4 regions of the Streptomyces sp. NPDC046727 genome follow, and region 2 is predicted to be linked to each of the others. Evidence: riboswitches for the same ligand, from Rfam matches in the RefSeq annotation. Region 2 holds a riboswitch; each other region holds the start of a gene.
The links. A riboswitch is a leader RNA that binds a small molecule or an ion and turns the genes downstream of it on or off. The one in region 2 is predicted to bind cobalamin.
Positions count from the first base shown of each region.

Region 1: it holds a riboswitch for cobalamin, as region 2 does, so the genes downstream of both, ABZ937_RS35355 (cobalamin biosynthesis protein) here and ABZ937_RS13795 (HoxN/HupN/NixA family nickel/cobalt transporter) in region 2, are expected to answer to the same signal.
Region 3: it holds a riboswitch for cobalamin, as region 2 does, so the genes downstream of both, ABZ937_RS37280 (prenyltransferase/squalene oxidase repeat-containing protein) here and ABZ937_RS13795 (HoxN/HupN/NixA family nickel/cobalt transporter) in region 2, are expected to answer to the same signal.
Region 4: it holds a riboswitch for cobalamin, as region 2 does, so the genes downstream of both, ABZ937_RS35510 (CbtB-domain containing protein) here and ABZ937_RS13795 (HoxN/HupN/NixA family nickel/cobalt transporter) in region 2, are expected to answer to the same signal.

Region 1 is NZ_JBEYYR010000040.1:65,629-69,830, reverse strand. It holds gene ABZ937_RS35360 (cobyric acid synthase) at 1-902, opposite strand, end outside; gene ABZ937_RS35355 (cobalamin biosynthesis protein) at 899-1,843, opposite strand; cobalamin riboswitch at 1,944-2,086, opposite strand; gene ABZ937_RS35350 (CU044_2847 family protein) at 2,311-2,655, shown strand; gene ABZ937_RS35345 (serine protease) at 2,636-4,202, shown strand, end outside.
Region 2 is NZ_JBEYYR010000009.1:115,062-119,263, forward strand. It holds gene ABZ937_RS13790 (nucleoside hydrolase) at 1-825, shown strand, start outside; gene ABZ937_RS13795 (HoxN/HupN/NixA family nickel/cobalt transporter) at 822-1,910, opposite strand; cobalamin riboswitch at 1,939-2,131, opposite strand; gene ABZ937_RS13800 (metalloregulator ArsR/SmtB family transcription factor) at 2,212-2,562, shown strand; gene ABZ937_RS13805 (glycoside hydrolase family 13 protein) at 2,630-4,202, shown strand, end outside.
Region 3 is NZ_JBEYYR010000046.1:10,552-14,753, reverse strand. It holds gene ABZ937_RS37290 (hypothetical protein) at 1-994, shown strand, start outside; gene ABZ937_RS37285 (phosphotransferase) at 1,039-1,707, opposite strand; cobalamin riboswitch at 1,767-1,894, shown strand; gene ABZ937_RS37280 (prenyltransferase/squalene oxidase repeat-containing protein) at 2,012-3,226, shown strand; gene ABZ937_RS37275 (SCO2322 family protein) at 3,223-3,873, shown strand; gene ABZ937_RS37270 (energy-coupling factor transporter transmembrane component T) at 3,941-4,202, shown strand, end outside.
Region 4 is NZ_JBEYYR010000041.1:6,375-10,576, reverse strand. It holds gene ABZ937_RS35525 (hypothetical protein) at 79-336, shown strand; gene ABZ937_RS35520 (histidine phosphatase family protein) at 515-1,096, shown strand; gene ABZ937_RS35515 (CbtA family protein) at 1,195-1,947, opposite strand; gene ABZ937_RS35510 (CbtB-domain containing protein) at 1,970-2,191, opposite strand; cobalamin riboswitch at 2,228-2,371, opposite strand; gene ABZ937_RS35505 (enoyl-CoA hydratase/isomerase family protein) at 2,522-3,592, opposite strand; partial or broken gene ABZ937_RS35500 (acyl-CoA dehydrogenase family protein) at 3,589-3,699, opposite strand; gene ABZ937_RS35495 (hypothetical protein) at 3,753-4,136, opposite strand.

The sequences.
Region 1 (4,202 bases), on a different contig from region 2:
TCGGCGTCCGCCAGCTCCTCCGGGCGGTCCACGAACCGGACCACGACGCCCGGTTCGGCGGCCAGCGCGTCCACGTCGGTGAAGTTGGACATGAGCGGGACCGCGCACACGGCGACCCGCAGCACGTCCTCGCCGACGGGCGGGGCGACGGTGGACTCCCGGACGGTCCCGCGCAGCGACACGCGCAGTCCGTCCTCCTCGTCGATGCCGAGCCCGTGCCGGAACGGGAGGACACCATAGGTGTGCCGCCCGGTCAGCCCGTGCAGCATGTCCAACCCCGGCTCCAGCAGGCTGACATCCCCGCGGAACTTGTTCACCAGGAAACCGGCGACCAGCTCCTGGTCCTCGGGCGAGAGCAGGGCGACGGTCCCGAAGAAGGAGGCGAACACGCCCCCGCGGTCGATGTCGCCGACGACCAGCACGGGCAGCCGCGCGTTCCTGGCGATGCCCATGTTGACGATGTCGGTGCGCCGCAGGTTGATCTCGGCCGGGCTCCCCGCCCCCTCACAGATCACCGCGTCATACGTGCCCCGCAACTCGGCCAGGCAGTCCAGCACCGTGCCGAGGAGCTGCTGCTGACGCCCGCCGTGGTACCCGCGCGCGCTCAGCTCGCCCACCGGCTTGCCCAGCAGCACCACCTGGCTGCTCTGCTCGCCGCCCGGCTTGAGCAGCACGGGGTTCATGAGCGCGGTCGGCTCGACCCGGCAGGCCTGCGCCTGCATCGCCTGAGCCCGCCCGATCTCGGCGCCCTCGCGCGTCACGAACGAGTTGAGCGACATGTTCTGCGCCTTGAACGGCGCGACCTTCACGCCCTGGCGTACCAGCCAGCGGCAGATGCCGGCCGTGACGACGCTCTTGCCGGCGTCGGAGGTGGTGCCGGCGACGAGGAGACCACCGTTCACTTCCCACGTCCTTTCAGGAGTGCGCGCGCGGCGACCGTGGTGCCGAGGGCGAGGAGGCCGACGCGGCGGGAGAGCCGTACGGCCCGGTCGATGTCGGTGACCCGGACCGGCCGGCCGGCGGCGCCGTTGAGCACGGGGCGGTGCTCGACCCGGCCGCCGTAGGAGAGGGTTCCGCCGAGGCGTACGCCGAGGGCGCCCGCGAAGGAGGCCTCCACGGGCCCGGCGTTGGGGCTCGGGTGCTTGCGTGCGTCGGCCTTCCAGGCGCGCAGGGCGCCCCGGGCATCGGGTCCGGCCGCGGCGGCGAGGACGGCGGTCAGCCGGGCCCCCGGCCAGCCGGCGACGTCGTCGAGGCGGGCGGAGGCCCAGCCGTAGCGCCGGTGGCGGGGCGACTTGTGGCCCACCATGGCGTCCAGGGTGTTGACCGCGCGGAACCCGAGGAGCCCCGGCACCCCGGCCACGGCGCCCCACACCAGCGCGCCCACGACGGCGTCGGAGGTGTTCTCGGCGACCGACTCGACCACGGCCCGGGCGATGCCGTCGGCGTCCAGCGCCTGCGGGTCCCGGCCGCACAGATGGGGCAGCCGGGCCCGGGCGGCCTCGACGTCCCCGGCCTCCAGCGCGCGCCCGACGGCGCGGGCCTCCCGGGCGAGCGACGTGCCGCCCACGACCGCCCAGGTGGCGGCGGCGGTCAGCGCGACGGAGGCGGCAGGCAAGGGGCGTACGGCGCGTACGGCCAGCGCGCCGAGAGCGACGGCGCCACCGGCGCACACGGCGGTGTGCAGCGCGCCCCAGCCGCGGTGGTCGTGCCACAACGCGCCTTCCACGGCTCCGGCCGCCCGGCCGAACGCGGCGACCGGATGCCCGCGGCGCGGATCGCCGAGGAGCAGGTCGCCCAGGACGCCGGCGGCGGCGCCGTACGCGTACGTGCGATCGGCACCCATCGGCTCAGCCGGCCGTGGGCACAGGAACGGGCCTGGTACGGGTCCTCGATGGGCAGCCGAGCATGGCGATATGTGTCCTCACTCAGGGTGTCCGCGCCCTGGTTCGACGTGAATCGGCGGTGAGAGTTCCTGGCTCCCGGGGGTTCTTCCCCGGTGACAGTGGCGGGACCGCGCCGGATTCGCACCGGCTTCCTCTCCTGCCGCCGTACATGGCCTGGGCAGTCCACCACGCCCCCGGAACGGCCGTCAACTTGCCTTTGACCTGGGATGCCGGACTGTGCTGAGGCCCACACCGCTAGCACGCCGGACGCCGCCGGACGGCCGGATCGCGGTGAATTCCCCTCGCGCGGACGGCATTCACCGCTCCCGCTTGTACTCACGCACCGTGAGCATCTGCAATAGCGCGTACGACTCATACGGGGCGCAACGGACGCGGGAGGGGACGCACAGTGGCGTATGTGGGCGAGATGCTGCTGGACGACGGCCAGATCGTGCTGTTGGAGGTGGCGGGCGAGGGCCCGGCGGGCGTGCAGCGGGTCTCGCGCGGCGGCGCGATGGCCGGGGCGGCCGAGACCCTCCAGCAGGCACTGACCCGGGTCCGCCCGGCACTCGGCGCGCTCGTCACCGAGGCCCGCACACTGGCGAGACCGCCCGAGTCCGTCACCGTCGAGTTCGGCATCACGGTGAGCGCCGAGGCCGGGGTGGTGGTGGCGCGCGGATCGACCGAGGCGCACTTCACGGTGAGCATGCAGTGGTCGAACACGGATCCGTCGGACATTCCGGGGCAGCGTGATGGCGAAAGCCGCTCCTGACGACGAACTCCCGCGCGGCATCGCACGCTTCTGGAGCGAGGACGGCCGGGTCACCGGCACCGGCTTCCTGGTCGCGGAACGCACGCTGTGCACCTGCGCGCACGTCGTCGCGAGCGCGCTCGGCGGCGACGAGTCGGCCACGACACCCCCCACGGCCCCGGTGTCCGTCGACTTCCCGCTGCTGCACCCGCCGTCCGCGCGCCGCACGGCGACCGTCACCCACTGGCGTCCGGTCACGGCGGACGGCGGCGGCGACATCGCCCTGCTGACCCTGGCGGAGACCGTCCCGGGCACGGCACCGGTCCGCTTCGCGGGCGGCACCGGCATGTGGGGCCACCCGTTCCGCGTCCTCGGCTTCCCGCACCGCACGGACGACCACGGGGTATGGGTGCGCGGCCGGCTCCGCGCCCCGGTCGGCAAGGGCTGGACGTCCATGGAGGCGGCGCCCGGATCCCCCTCGATCGCCCGGGGGTTCAGCGGATCGCCGGTGTGGGACACCGTGCAGGGCGGGGTGGTCGGCATGACCGTCGCCATGGAGCTGGGTGCCCCGGCGGCGACGGCGTACCTGATCCCGGCCGCCCTGCTGCTCGGCCTGGACCCCGACCTGCGTCCCTCCCCCTTCCGGGGCCTGGAGCCCTTCCGCGAACAGGACGCCCACGTCTTCTTCGCCCGCCGCGCGGACAGCGCCCGCATCGCCGACGCCGTCCGCACCCACCCCTTCGTGCCGGTGGCCGGAGCCTCCGGGGTCGGCAAGTCGTCCCTGGTGCGTGCCGGGGTGCTGCCCCTGCTCCGGTCGGCCGGCCACACGGTCACGGACTTCGCCGGGCAACCGGACACCGACCCGATCCGCACCCTCGCGGCCGCCCTGGCCGGCCAGTTCCCCGCCGCCCGCGACCTGGCCCGGGAACTCACCGGCGGCGACCGCGGCCGGACGGCGGTGCTGCTCGGCGCCCGCGTCCTGGAGCACGCCGGTACGGCCGGACACGTCGTCCTCCTGGACCAGTTCGAGGAGACCGTGGGCGCCCGCCCCGCCGACGCCCGCGCCCTCCTGGACGTCCTGCTGCCGATGACACGGGCCTGCCACCCGGAGGGCCGCCGCTTCCGGGTCCTGGCCACCCTGCGCTCGGCGTCCCTGGAGGAACTCGTCATGGGCGGCCGGGCCGAGGCCCTCAGCGGCACGGTCCAGATGATCGCGCCGATGACCCCGGCCCAGCTGGACGAGGTGGTGCGCCTGCCCGTCGCCGCCGTCCCCGGAGTGGAGTTCGAACCCGGCCTGGCCGAACGGATCGTCACGGACGCGGGCGGCGAGCCGGGCGCGCTGCCCCTGGTGGAGTTCGCCCTGGCGGAACTCTGGGAACGGCAGGCGCACGGCCGCCTCACGCACGCCGGGTACCGCGAGATCGGCGGGGTGGAGGGCGCGCTCGCCCGGTACGCGGACCAGCAGCTGACGCAGGTGTGCAAGGGGCCGGGCGGGGTGGACGAGGCGGTGGCCCGCCGCTTGTTCGAACGCCTCGCGCGGCCGGTGAAGGGCAAGGAGTACGCCCGGG
Region 2 (4,202 bases):
GGCGTGGTCCGCAACACCCTCACCGTGCTGGAGCAGGCGGGCGCCCCCGACATCCCGGTGGCCCGGGGCGCCGAGCGCCCGCTGCTGGAGCCCGCCCGCTCCGCCCCCGTGCACGGCGCCGACGGCATGGGCGACCTGGGCCTGCCCGCGCCGTCCCGCACCCCGGCGGACGTCGACGCCGTCACGCTCCTGCACCGCGAGATCCTCGCCTCCCCGCGCCCGGTCACCCTGATCCCGACGGCACCCCTGACGAACATCGCCCTGCTCCTGCGCACCCACCCGGAGGTGACCCGGAACATCGAGCGGATCGTGTTCATGGGCGGGGCGGTGGAGATCGGGAACGCCACGCCGGTCGCGGAGTTCAACGTCTGGCACGACCCCGAGGCCGCGGCGATCCTGCTCACGGCCGGGGTGCCGATCACGATGTACGGCCTGGACGTCTTCCGGCAGGTCGTCGTGGACAGCGCCGAGGTGCACCGGCTGCGCGCGAGCAGTGAGCCCGGCACCCGCCTGGCCGGCGAACTCCTCGCCCACCGGCCGGCCCACCAGGGCGAGCCGCCGGAGGCCGAGGAGGCGGGCGGCCTCGGCGACGCGGGCGCGGTGTGCGCGGTCGCCGACCCGCACGGCATCACCACCCGCCTCCTGCCGGTCGAGGTCTCCCTCGCCCCCGGCCCGACCCGCGGCCAGACCATCGTCGACCGCCGGCCCCGCCTGGGCGAGTCCGAGATCCACGAGGGCGGCCGCGAACGGGCGCTGGTGGACGTCGCGTTGGAGGTCAACGCCGACCGGTACGTCAAGCTCTACCTGGAGACCGTGGAACGCTAGTCGGCAGGGGCGGCGGGGGCGGGGGCCGACCAGCGCTCCTCCACCCGGGCCAGCCGCCAGTACGCCAGCGCCGCCGCCCATACCACCACGAACAGGCCGACGATGAGATAGCCGACGTTGTCGAGATCGAGCCCGGCCACCCAGCCGGTGACCGGGTCGCTGAGGCCGAACTTCTCGTGGACCACGCCGACCAGCTCGATCGTGCCGATGAAGAAGGCGACCGCGATGGACAGGCCGGTGATGGCGAGGTTGTAGAAGACCTTGCGGACGGGATTCGAGAACGCCCACTGGTAGGCGAAGTTCATGAACGTGCCGTCGAGGGTGTCGAACAGGCTCATCCCGGCGGCGAAGAGCAGGGGCAGGCAGAGCACCGCGTACCAGGGCAGGCCCGCCGCCGCGCCCGAGCCCGCCATCACCATCAGCGTGACTTCGGTGGCCGTGTCGAAGCCGAGGCCGAAGAGGAAGCCGAGCGGGTACATCTGCCCGGGCCGCGAGACGGACTGGGTGAGCCGGCCGAGGACCCGGTTCATGAACCCGCGCGAGTCGAGGCGCTGTTCGAGCTCCTTCTCGTCGTACGCACCGGCACGCATCGCGCGGAAGACCTTCAGGATGCCCACCAGGGCGACCAGGTTCAGGGCGGCGATGAGATACAGGAACGTCCCGGAGACCGTCGTACCGAGAAAGCCCAGCACCTGGTGGGTGCTGGACCCCTCGTTCATCACCTTCCCGGCCAGCGAGGTGCCGCCCGCGATCAGCAGCGCCAGCAGCACCACCACGCTGGAATGGCCGAGCGCGAACCAGAACCCCACCGACACCGGCCGCTTCCCGTCGGCCATCAGCTTGCGGGTGGTGTTGTCGATCGCGGCGATGTGATCGGCGTCGAAGGCGTGCCGCATGCCGAGGGTGTAGGCGGTGACACCGAGCCCGACCCCGAAGACATCGCTGCCCACCTTGTAGTGCTCGGGCGCGACGAGGAGGAACAGGATCCCGAAGGCGACGACATGCAGAGCGACGATCACCGCCAGCAGCCCCACCGTCTTGACGGTGTCCTCGCGTCGCCAGCGGAAAGAAGCTGCGTCAGCCATCGGTTTCATGCTCCAGCACCTCGTGGATCACTTCATGAGCTGCCGTGGCCGGTCTCCTGGCTTACGGGTACGCACATCCGCCGCTCCTGCCTTCCCGGCCGCCCTGCGACGCCCAGTGGCTGCCCCTCGCGGGACGCGGAACGGGGACTCCCCGATCACAGTGGCGAGGGCCGCGTCGACCTTGCATCGACTTCCCGAACACCACGGCCCGCCCACCGTAGAGGGGCACGCGGTTTCCTGCATAGCTGCGCACCCGCGCAGGTATGCAAGATCACAAAAGCGCGCCTGCGAGGATGACGGCATGCATCTCGTGCCTGCCGACCGAGCCGACCGGCGCACCATCGACGGTCACCGGGTGTGCGAGGCGATCGCCGCCATCGGTGACGCGGACCGCCTGCGCGCCTGGGCCGACCGCTTCTCCCTGCTGGCCGACGCCAACCGGCTCGCGCTGCTGCTCGCCCTGCACCGCACCGGACCGCTCGCCGTCTCCGACCTCGCGATCGCCACGGGCATGAACGACCCCGCCGTCTCCCAGGCGCTGCGGCTGCTGCGGGCGGCCGGGGTGGTGGCGGGGGAGAAGGAGGGGCGCGTGGTGCGGTACCGGGTGGTGGACGCGGAGGTGCGGGGACTGCTGGAGCACTGCGGCGACTGAACCGGACGGCTGTTCGGTCACCCGGACGGACGTTTCCGGTTCCCGGTGGTGTGGACAGATTCCGTGCATGGCAGACCTTTCGTCCAGGGACCCCGACTGGTGGCGGCAGGCCGTCATCTACCAGGTCTATCCACGCAGCTTCGCCGACGCCGACGGTGACGGGCTCGGTGATCTCAGGGGCGTCACCGAGCGGCTGGACCATCTCGCCACGCTCGGGGTGGACGCCCTGTGGCTGAGCCCCTTCTACCCCTCCGAACTCGCCGACGGCGGCTACGACGTGGCCGACCACCGGGACGTCGACCCGCGCCTCGGCACCCTGGACGACTTCGACGCCCTGGTCGCCGAGGCGCACCGGCTCGGTCTGAAGGTCGTCGTGGACGTCGTACCGAATCACACCTCGCATCTGCACCCCTGGTTCCAGGAGGCGCTGCGCGCCGGACCCGGGTCCGCCGCCCGGGAGCGCTACGTCTTCCGTCCCGGCAAGGGTGCGCGCGGTGAACTCCCGCCCAGTGACTGGCAGTCGGTCTTCGGCGGCAGCGCCTGGCGGCGGGTCCCGGACGGGGACTGGTACCTGCACCTCTTCGCCCCCGAACAGCCCGATCTGAACTGGGACAACGAGGAGGTCCGCGCCGACTTCCGCACCACCCTGCGCTTCTGGGCCGACCGGGGCGTCGACGGCTTCCGCGTCGACGTCGCCCACGGCCTGGCCAAGGACCTCACCGAGCCGCTGCGGGACGTCGGCGGCATCGGCGCGACCGGCGAGGACGCGCTGCCGCGGGTGGAGCCGGGCAGCCACCCGTACTGGGACCGCGACGAGGTCCATGAGATCTACCGGGACTGGAGGAAGGTCTTCGACGCCTACCGCCCGCCGCGCACCGCCGTCGCCGAGGCCTGGGTCCCGGGCGCCCGACGCGCTCTGTACGCCCGCCCCGACGAACTCGGCCAGGCCTTCAACTTCGAGTATCTGGAGGCGCGCTGGGACGCCGAGGAGTTGCGGGACGTCATCACCGGGTCGCTGGCCACGGCCCGGTCCGCCGGGGCCTCCGCGACCTGGGTGCTGTCCAACCACGACGTCGTACGGCACGCCTCCCGGCTGATGCTGCCGCCCGGCACCGACCCGGCGGCCTGGCTGCTGTCCGGCGGCAGCGCGCCCGCGGTCGACCCGGCGGCCGGTGTGCGCCGGGCCCGGGCGGCGACCCTGCTGATGCTGGCCCTGCCCGGCTCGGCCTACCTCTACCAGGGCGAGGAACTCGGCCTGCCCGAGGTCGCCGATTTGCCCACCGAGGTGCTCCAGGACCCGATCTGGGAGCAGACCGGGCATGTCCGCAAGGGCCGCGACGGCTGCCGGGTGCCGCTGCCCTGGATGACGACCGGACCCTCGTACGGCTTCGGGCCCGGGGCCGGCTGGCTGCCGCAGCCGGCGTCCTTCGCGGCCCTCGCCGTCGAGGCGCAGGCCGGCGCCGAGGGCAGCACGCTGGAGCTGTACCGCACGGCCCTGCGGCTGCGCCGCAAGCTGCTGGAGGGCGAGACGCTGGCCTGGACGCCGGGCACGGCCGCCGGTGTGCTGGACTTCCGCCGCACCGGGGCCTGGCGGAACGTCACCAACCTCGGCACCGGACCGGTACCGCTCCCACCCGGCG
Region 3 (4,202 bases), on a different contig from region 2:
GGCGCGGATCGCCGCGGTCGGCCCGGTGGTCCTGGTCGACCCGGACCCGCCGGCCTGGGCGTGTCCGTACCTGTCCGGTCATCTCGCGGCGGACCCGGCCCGGGAGACCCAGACGGCGGACGCCGTGCTGCGGTACGCGGCAGGGCGTCCGGTCGGGGGCGTGCTGACCTGGTCCGGGGAGCACCTGGTCACCGCCGCGCGGATCGCGGGCCGGCTGGGGTTACCGGGCCTGCCGGACGAGACGGCCGCGGCCTGCGCCGACCCCGTCGCGTTACCGGCGCTGCTGCGACGGCACAGCGTGCCGACGGCCGAGCCCCAGAACCCCGAGGACGGGGAGGGGCCGCTGGTGTCCGCCGAGACCGTCGTCCTGGACGACGAGGTCCGCATCGTCGCGCTGACCCGTACGACGCCGGGTCCGCCGCCCGCCCGCCGCCCGCTGCGGCACGGCGTCCACGCCCACGACGGGCTGCTGCACAACCGGTTCCTGCGCCAGTGCGTCGAGCGGACGGTCCGCGCCCTCGGCCTCACCCACACGGTCGCTCAGGTCACGCTGCGGCTGACCGCCCGCGGCCCCCGCGTGCTGGGCGTGGCCCCGCATCTGCCCGGCGACCTGATCCCGCTGCTGGTGGAGCGGGCCACCGGTGTCGACCTCGCCCTGGTCGCCGTCGCCCTGGCCACCGGCGGGCACCCGGAGCTGACCCCCACCCGGCAGCGGGCCGCCGCCGTCCAGTTCGCCTACCCCGCCGTGACCGGCCGCCTGACCCAGCTGCACCTGGACCCCGCCGTCGAACACGAGCCGTCCGCCGAGCGCATGGTCCTCACCCGGCAGGCCGGCGACCCGGTGACGGCGGCCCCGCACGCGGACGACACCGACCGCCTCGCCCACTGGGTGGCGACGGGCGAGGACGCCGCCCAGTGCGAGGAGACCCTGCGCCGCATGGCCCGCCACCTCACCGCGACAGTGGCCCCGACGGCGGACCTGTACGCGGCCTAGGACCAACAGCGGCCCGGAGCTAGGGGAAGACCAGCGGCCCGGAACTAGGAGAAGACCAGCCCCCGGACCAGCTTCTCGGCCGCCGGCAGCAGGGCGACCTCCCGCCGGCTCATGGTCGGGTTGGCGGACCGGCGCCGCAGGGCCTCGGCCAGCCCCGCCTCCGTCACCCCGGAAGGGTCGGCGAGCAGGGCGGTGAGCAGCTCCCGGGCCGGTCCGGCGAACGCCTCGCCGCCGACGGCGACCTGAGCGAGGATCACCGCCGACATGCCCCAGTCCAGGCCCGGGTGCCCGTCCTCCGTGTTGGACCAGTCGATGACCCGCGGCCCGTCCGCGGTCAGCATCACATTGTCCCGATGAAGGTCCAGATGCAGGACGCGCGCCTCGGGACGGGCCGCGTTCCGCCCCGGTACGGCGTGCAGTTCGCGCAGCAGCCGGGCCAGCAGCGCGCCGGCCTCCGCCGTCCCGGTCCGGCCGGCCGCGAGGGCGCCCAGCAGCGTCGGGCCGGACAGCCGCTCCAGGACCAGATCGGTGCGCGAGCCGGAGGGCCGTACCCGGGGCACCGGATACCCGTGCCGCCCCACGTACGCCATCACGTCCGCCTCGGCCGCCGCGTCCCCCCAGCCGTCCCGGTCCCGGCGCAGCACCCACGCGTCGTCGATCTCGTACACGTCGGCCGAGCGGCCCGAGCCGAGCAGTCTCCCCGTCCCCGTCATGCCGGTGACCCTAGTCACCACGCCCGTGTGCCCACAGCCACCCCCCGGCCCGCGCGGGGCGGCCGGTAAAGTGACGGGGTCGTCATCACACCCGTACGGGGTAAAGCCGGTGCAATTCCGGCGCTGACCCGCAACCGTGAGCCGCCGGACAGCGGTGAGCCGGACTGCCCCGCACGGGACGTTGACCGGCTCACGTGCGCAGGCAGCCCGCCCCGCACGGCACCGTCGAGGTCTACGGAGCCGAGCCGCCCGGGGTGTCACCCGTGCGCTGCCCGGCTCCCCGCAGGAGAGGCAGTCGCCGACCATGAACGTACGCCGCAGTGCCGCGGCTCTCGCCGCCGTAGGCGTGCTGGCCGCCGCCGCGCCCGCCACGGCCGCCGACGCGTCCCCGTCCCCGAAGGTGACGGTCCCGTCCGGGCTGTACGGCAAGGGGGACCCGACGTACGACGGCGTGTGGCGGCAGTCGCTGACCCTGCTCGCCCAGCGGACGCTCGGCTACCGGCCGGCCGCCGAGGCCGTGGACTGGCTGACCGGCCAGCAGTGCGCGAACGGCGCCTTCGCCGCCTTCCGCACCACCCCCGCCAAGGCCTGCGACGACCGGCTCAAGACCGACACCAACAGCACGGCCGCCGCGGCCCAGGCGCTGGCCGCGACCGGCGGACGCGGCGGTGCCGTCGGCAAGGCCGTGGACTGGCTGAAGTCCGTGCAGAACAAGGACGGCGGCTGGAGCTACTACCCGGGCGGCGCCAGCGACGCCAACTCCACCTCCGTCGTCATCGGCGCGCTGGCCGCGGCCGGCGCCGACCCGGCCGACGTCCGCACGTCCGGCAAGTCCCCCTACGACGCGCTGTCCGCCCTCGCCCTGCCCTGCGCCCAGGACGGCGGCGGCGCCCTCGCCTACCAGCCGGACAAGAAGGGCAAGCTGCTCGCCAACGCGGACGCGACGGCGGCCGGTGTGCTGGGCGCGCTCGGCAAGGGGTTCGTGGCGGAGTCCGGCAAGGCCCCGGCGAACGACGCCTGCGCCAAGGCCGGCCACCCCACCCGCACCCAGGTCGCCGACAACGCCGGCGCCTACCTGGCGGCGGCCGTGGCGCACTCCGGCCACCTGCAGTCCACGCTGCCCGGCGCCAAGGCCCAGCCCGACTTCGGCAACACCGCCGACGCCGTCGTCGCGCTCGCCGCGGACGGCCGCACCGAGCCGGCGAAGAAGGCGTACGCCTGGCTGGAGAAGAACGCCGGCCCGTGGGCGAAGCAGAGCGGCCCGGCCGCGTACGCCCAGCTCATCCTCGCCGCGCACGCGATCGGGGAGCAGCCGGGCGACTTCGGCGGCACCAGCCTGGTCCGTGCCCTCAACGCGCAGGGCCCCGCCCCGCAGATGGATGCCGCTACGCACAAGCCGGCGCCGAAGGAGAAGGAGGAGGACTCCCGGACCGGCGTCTGGTGGATCGTCGGCGTCGGGCTCGTCGCCGGCATCGGCATCGGCTTCCTGCTCAGCGGCCGGAAGAAGCGCCAGCTGTGACCGCCGTCCGCCGTGCCCTGCCGGTGCTGGTCGCCGCGCTGCTGCTGCTCGGCTCCGCCGGGCAGGCCGGTGCCACCGGGTACCGCTACTGGTCCTTCTGGGAGCGCACGGGCCACTACTGGACGTACGCCACCCAGGGTCCGTCGACCGTCCGTCCCGACGACGGCGCGGTCCAGGGCTTCCGGTTCGCGGTGAGCGCGGACTCGGCGGACGCGAGCCGGCCGCGGGGTACGGCGGACTTCGCCGCGATCTGCGCGGGTACGCCCGCGAAGTCCGGCATGAAGCGGGTGGCGCTGGTCCTCGACTTCGGCACCCGTACGGACGCGCCGTCCGGCGAGAAGCCGCCGGCGGGCCGTACCGCGTGCGCGCAGGTGTCGTCCGACGCCACCGCCGCGGAGGCGCTGGCCGCGGTGGCCAAGCCGCTCCGGTACGACACCAACGCCCTGCTGTGCGCCATCGCCGGGTATCCGGTGAAGGGGTGCGGGGAGCAGGTCTCGGCCGAGGGGAGGAGCGGCACGGACAGCGGTTCGGACAGCGGTACCGATGGCGGCCCCTCCCTGGGGCTGCCGATCGGTGCGGGAGTGGTCGCCCTGCTGGCGGGCGCGGCGGTGTGGCAGGCACGTCGGCGGCGCGATGAGTCGGGGTGAGTGCGGGCCGTCCTGCGCGTGCGGATGCGCCGTGGCCGGTCGCGCAACTCCCCGCGCCTCCGGGGAGTTGCCGTCCCGTCGGCTTCATGGCGCCACGGTGCATCCCGGTGCCTGGTGGCTCTGGGCGCTCGGGCTCGGGACGGCCGCCACCCGCACCACCAACCCGCTCCTCCTCGCCCTCCTCATAGCCGCCTCCGGCTATGTCGTGGCGACGCACCGCTCCCCCGCCCCCTGGGCCCGCTCCTACACCGCGTTCGTCAGACTCGCCCTCGCCGTCCTCCTCATCCGCGTCCTCTTCGCGGTGGCGCTCGGCTCCCCCATCCCGGGCA
Region 4 (4,202 bases), on a different contig from region 2:
CCGACGTACCAAAAGCAGGGCGGCTCTCTCGAGCCGCTGAGAGTCGCGCGGGAGGGCGCAGGAAAGGGTGTGTCCATCATGCGAGCACAACGCGCAAGGCGTCTCGTCGCGGCGTCCGCAGTCGGCATCGTGATGGCCGGCGGCGCTGCGATCGGCACGGCAGGCACGGCCGCGGCGGCAGCCCCTGCCGTCCAGGGCGATGTGGTCAGCGACTGGTGCTTCCACCACGACTGGCGCTGCTCCGACCACGGTGGGTCCCGGTTCCACCACCGATTCGACCACCGCTTCGACCATCGGTTCGGCCACACGGTGTTGGTGATCATCGTGCTCCGCTAGGCCTGTCCGGCCAGGTCCACCGCTCCCTCGGCAAGGAGAGGAGGGGGTTCGCGGCACAACTGTGAGTTCTGCGGATGCTATGTTCGCGCTCGCCCAACACGACAATCCCGCCGGCGAGTTGACGTCGCCGGAGTCGACACGACAACAGCTGCATGAAAACAGGACCAGGAGCGATCGCGTGACCAGCCGAGTCCTTCTCGTCTCGCCCGCCATGAGCGCGTCCCTGCGGCAGGCCCGCTTCGACGACGGCGGCTCTCTCGACGACAGCGGCGCGGCCCGGGCCCGTGCGGCGGCCGGTTCGCTGCCCGCCGCGGTCCGTGTACTCGCTTCTCCCAGCGTGCGTTGCCGTGAGACGGCGGCGGCCCTGGGCCTGGACGGCGTACCCGTGCCGGAGTTGGCCGGTCTCGATGTGGGTCGCTGGCGAGGTCGGAGCCTGGAGGAGGTGGGGGCCGTCGAGCCGGAGGCGGTGGGCCGCTGGCTCACGGACCCCGCCTGCGCTCCGCACGGCGGTGAGTCGGTCGAGGACCTGTGTGAACGGGTCACGCGCTGGCTGGCCGACGCACAGGGCGTGGAGGGTCGTACCCTCGCCGTGGTCGAGCCGGAGGTGGTGCGCGCGGCGGTCGTGGCCGCGCTGGGCCTGCCGACCCCGGTCTTCTGGCGCCTCGATGTCACCCCGCTCGCGGTGACGGAGCTGAGTGGGCGGGGCGGACGCTGGAATCTACGGCTCGGACGGCCCCCGGTCGCGCCGGAGGTCCACTAGGCCGCGGAAGTCGGTCCTGGTCGGATCACCTCGACGCACCGGGGAACGCCAGAGGGCCCCCGGATGGTTCCGAGGGGCCCTCTGGTGTCCGGAAGGAGTCAGTGCGCGGCCGGAACCGCCCGTCCTCCTGCGGCCTTCGCCGGCTTGGGGTTCAGTACCCGCTCGGCCAGCTCACCGAAAGCGAGGCCGAATCCGCCCCACAGGACGGACTGGATGGCCAGCGCGGACAGCCGGAACCGCCACAGCAGCGTGGCCGGGAAGTCCTTCGGCACCTCGTTGACGACCGGCAGGAACTCGTAGGCCAGACCGATCACGACGGCGAAGGCGGCCACCGCGACGACCGTCGCCCACCAGGTGCCCAGGCTGGGCGCCAGGCGCTTGCCCAGGAGGGTCGCGGCGACCGCCAGCAGGACGCTGAGCAGCATCATCAGGAAGTACAGGGTGGTCCGCCTGCTGATGGTGTCCGGGTCACCGACCGACGGCGGGTTGGCCGGGTACTTCAGGAACGGGACGACGTACACGGCGAGCAGCGCGCAACCCGACAGCAGGAGTGCCGTCGCGCGCGGGCTGAAGCGGCCGACGCGGCCGAGCGCGAAGCAGAAGGCGAGCGCGGCGATGCCGCCGAAGGCGACCGCGTAGACCAGGACGCCGGTGGCGAGGCCGGCGGTGGACTGCAGGGAGCGGGAGACGACCTCCATCTCGTGTTCGTGGGAATGGGCGTCCTCGAAGCTGATCGCCTTGTCGACGCTCGGCTCACCGAGGAGATAGGCCGCGATCAGGGCGAGCACGCCGGCCGCGAGGCCGGCGAGCATGCCCCGTACGAGGAGGTTCCGTACGGTTGCGGAGTTCATGGGTGCGCGATGTCCCCTCGCGTCAGTGGCAGGGGAAGCCGAGCAGGTGGCGTGCGTCGTGCACCCATTCGTGGACGTCCGTGCCGTTGAACACGGAGGTGGCGCCCTGTTCGGCGCCGACGAAGTAGAGCAGGACCAGCATCAGGATGCCGAAGAAGACCGCCCAGGGAGCTATCGCCTTCAGCGGCAGCTTGGCGGGGATGGCGGGAGTGGTGGCTGTCGGCTGGGCGACGGTCTGCGCCATGGCAGAACCTCCTCCGGGAGTTCGCGTCCCATGTCGGTGGTGCACAGGACGACGGCCACGGGTCTGACTCACGAGGAGCCCCTGGAGGCTCTCGCACACAGTGGCGCGACCGTGCCGGATTCCCACCGGCTTCCGTCTCGCCGTCGTCGATATCGGACAGACCGTACCGCGCGACCGGTGCACGGCCAAGACCGCGTCCACCAGCGTGATCTTCCTCTCGCACCGGGCGAACGGTCCTGGGCCGTGTGGGTCAGCGGTGGCGGAATTTCAGCGGTCGTTCGTCCGCGAGGGCGCCCATGTTCCCGACTCCGATGAATGCGGCAATCCTGCTCAGCGGGCCGGCGCGGTGCCGGGCCCGGCGAGCCCCAGTTCACGGTCGCCGAGCGGGGCGAAGAAGCGTTCCACGTCGGCGTCGGTGACCTCGGCGAGGGTCGCCGGCGACCAGCGCGGGTTGCGGTCCTTGTCGATGATCTGGGCCCGTACCCCCTCGACCAGGTCGGGGCTGCTCAGGGCGGCGCACGAGACGCGGTACTCCTGGTCGAGGACCCGCTCCAGCGGGCCGAGGCGCCGGGCGCGGCGGATCGCGGCCAGGGTGACCTTGAGCGCGGTGGGCGACTTGGCGAGCAGGGTCTCGGCCGCCTCCTTGGCGTCGGGGCTGCCGTGGCCGAGCAGCCGGTGGACGATCTCCTCGACCGTGCCGGCGGCGTAGCAGGCGTCGATCCACTCTCGCCGGTGGGCCAACTGCCCCTCGGTCGGCGGCTGCACATGGCGCGCGAGCGCGTCTCGTACGGGCATGTCGGCGAGGTCGTCCACGAAGTGCCCGAGGGCGGCGGAGGGTACGTAGTGGTCGGCGAGGCCGCACAGCAGGGCGTCTCCGGCGCCGATCTGCGCGCCGGTCAGCGCCAGGTGGGTGCCCAGTTCGCCGGGTGCCCGGCCGAGGAGCCAGGTGCCCCCGATGTCGGGGACGAAGCCGATGCCGGTCTCGGGCATGGCGATCCGGGACCGTTCCGTGACGACACGGACACTGCCGTGCGCGGAGACGCCGACGCCGCCGCCCATGACGATGCCGTCCATGACGGCGACGTACGGCTTGGGGTAGCGGGCGATGCGGGCGTTGAGGTGGTACTCGTCCCGCCAGAACGCGGCGGAGGCGCTGCCGTCGCCGTCGCGGGCGTCGTCGTGGACGGCACGGATGTCGCCGCCCGCGCACAGGCCGCGCTCCCCCGCCCCGGTGATGACCACGGTGTGCACGTCCGGGTCGCACTCCCACGCGGTCAGGGCCTCGGCGATCCGGCGGACCATGACATGGTTCAGGGCGTTGAGCGCCTGGGGCCGGTTGAGCGTGATGTACGCGGCCCGTCCCCTGGTGTCCAGCAGGACCGGTTCCTCGCTGCCGCTCATCCGAGTGCCTCCGTCGGGCCATGGGCCGCGATGACGCGCATGATCTCGTTGGTTCCTTCCAGGATGTGGTGCACCCGCAGGTCACGGACGATCTTCTCAATGCCGTACGCGCCGGGGTGGCCGCAGCCGTCGGCCGAACTCCTCCCGCTCGGTGCGGGCGTCAGGAATCCGTACGCCGCGGTGGCGTGAAGGCGTACAGGTCGAGGATGTCCGGCAGGGGCGCGACGCCGGGGCCACCGGCGCGCACCCAGCTGATGATGTCCTCGGTCGCGGCCGGGTCGTTGACGAGCCCCAGCCAGACCGGCCGCGCGCCGGCGGCCCGGGCGGCGGCGGACGGCTGTACGACGATGACGTTGGCCTGGTCGCACACGTCGAGGCAGTCGGAGATGCGCACGGGCACCTCCGCGCGCAGCCGTGCGGTCTGCGCCGCGTGATCGACCCCGATCACCTTGGGGCTGCCGCAGCAGCAGTCCCGGCACACGACGACCCGGCACGGCGCCGGACCGCTCCCCGGCACAGCCCCGGCCGGTGTCTCTTCCGTCAGCTTCTCGGGCACGCCGCGCCACTCCCCTCCCGGGGAGATCCGCCCCGGTGTCACGTGAGGAGGCGA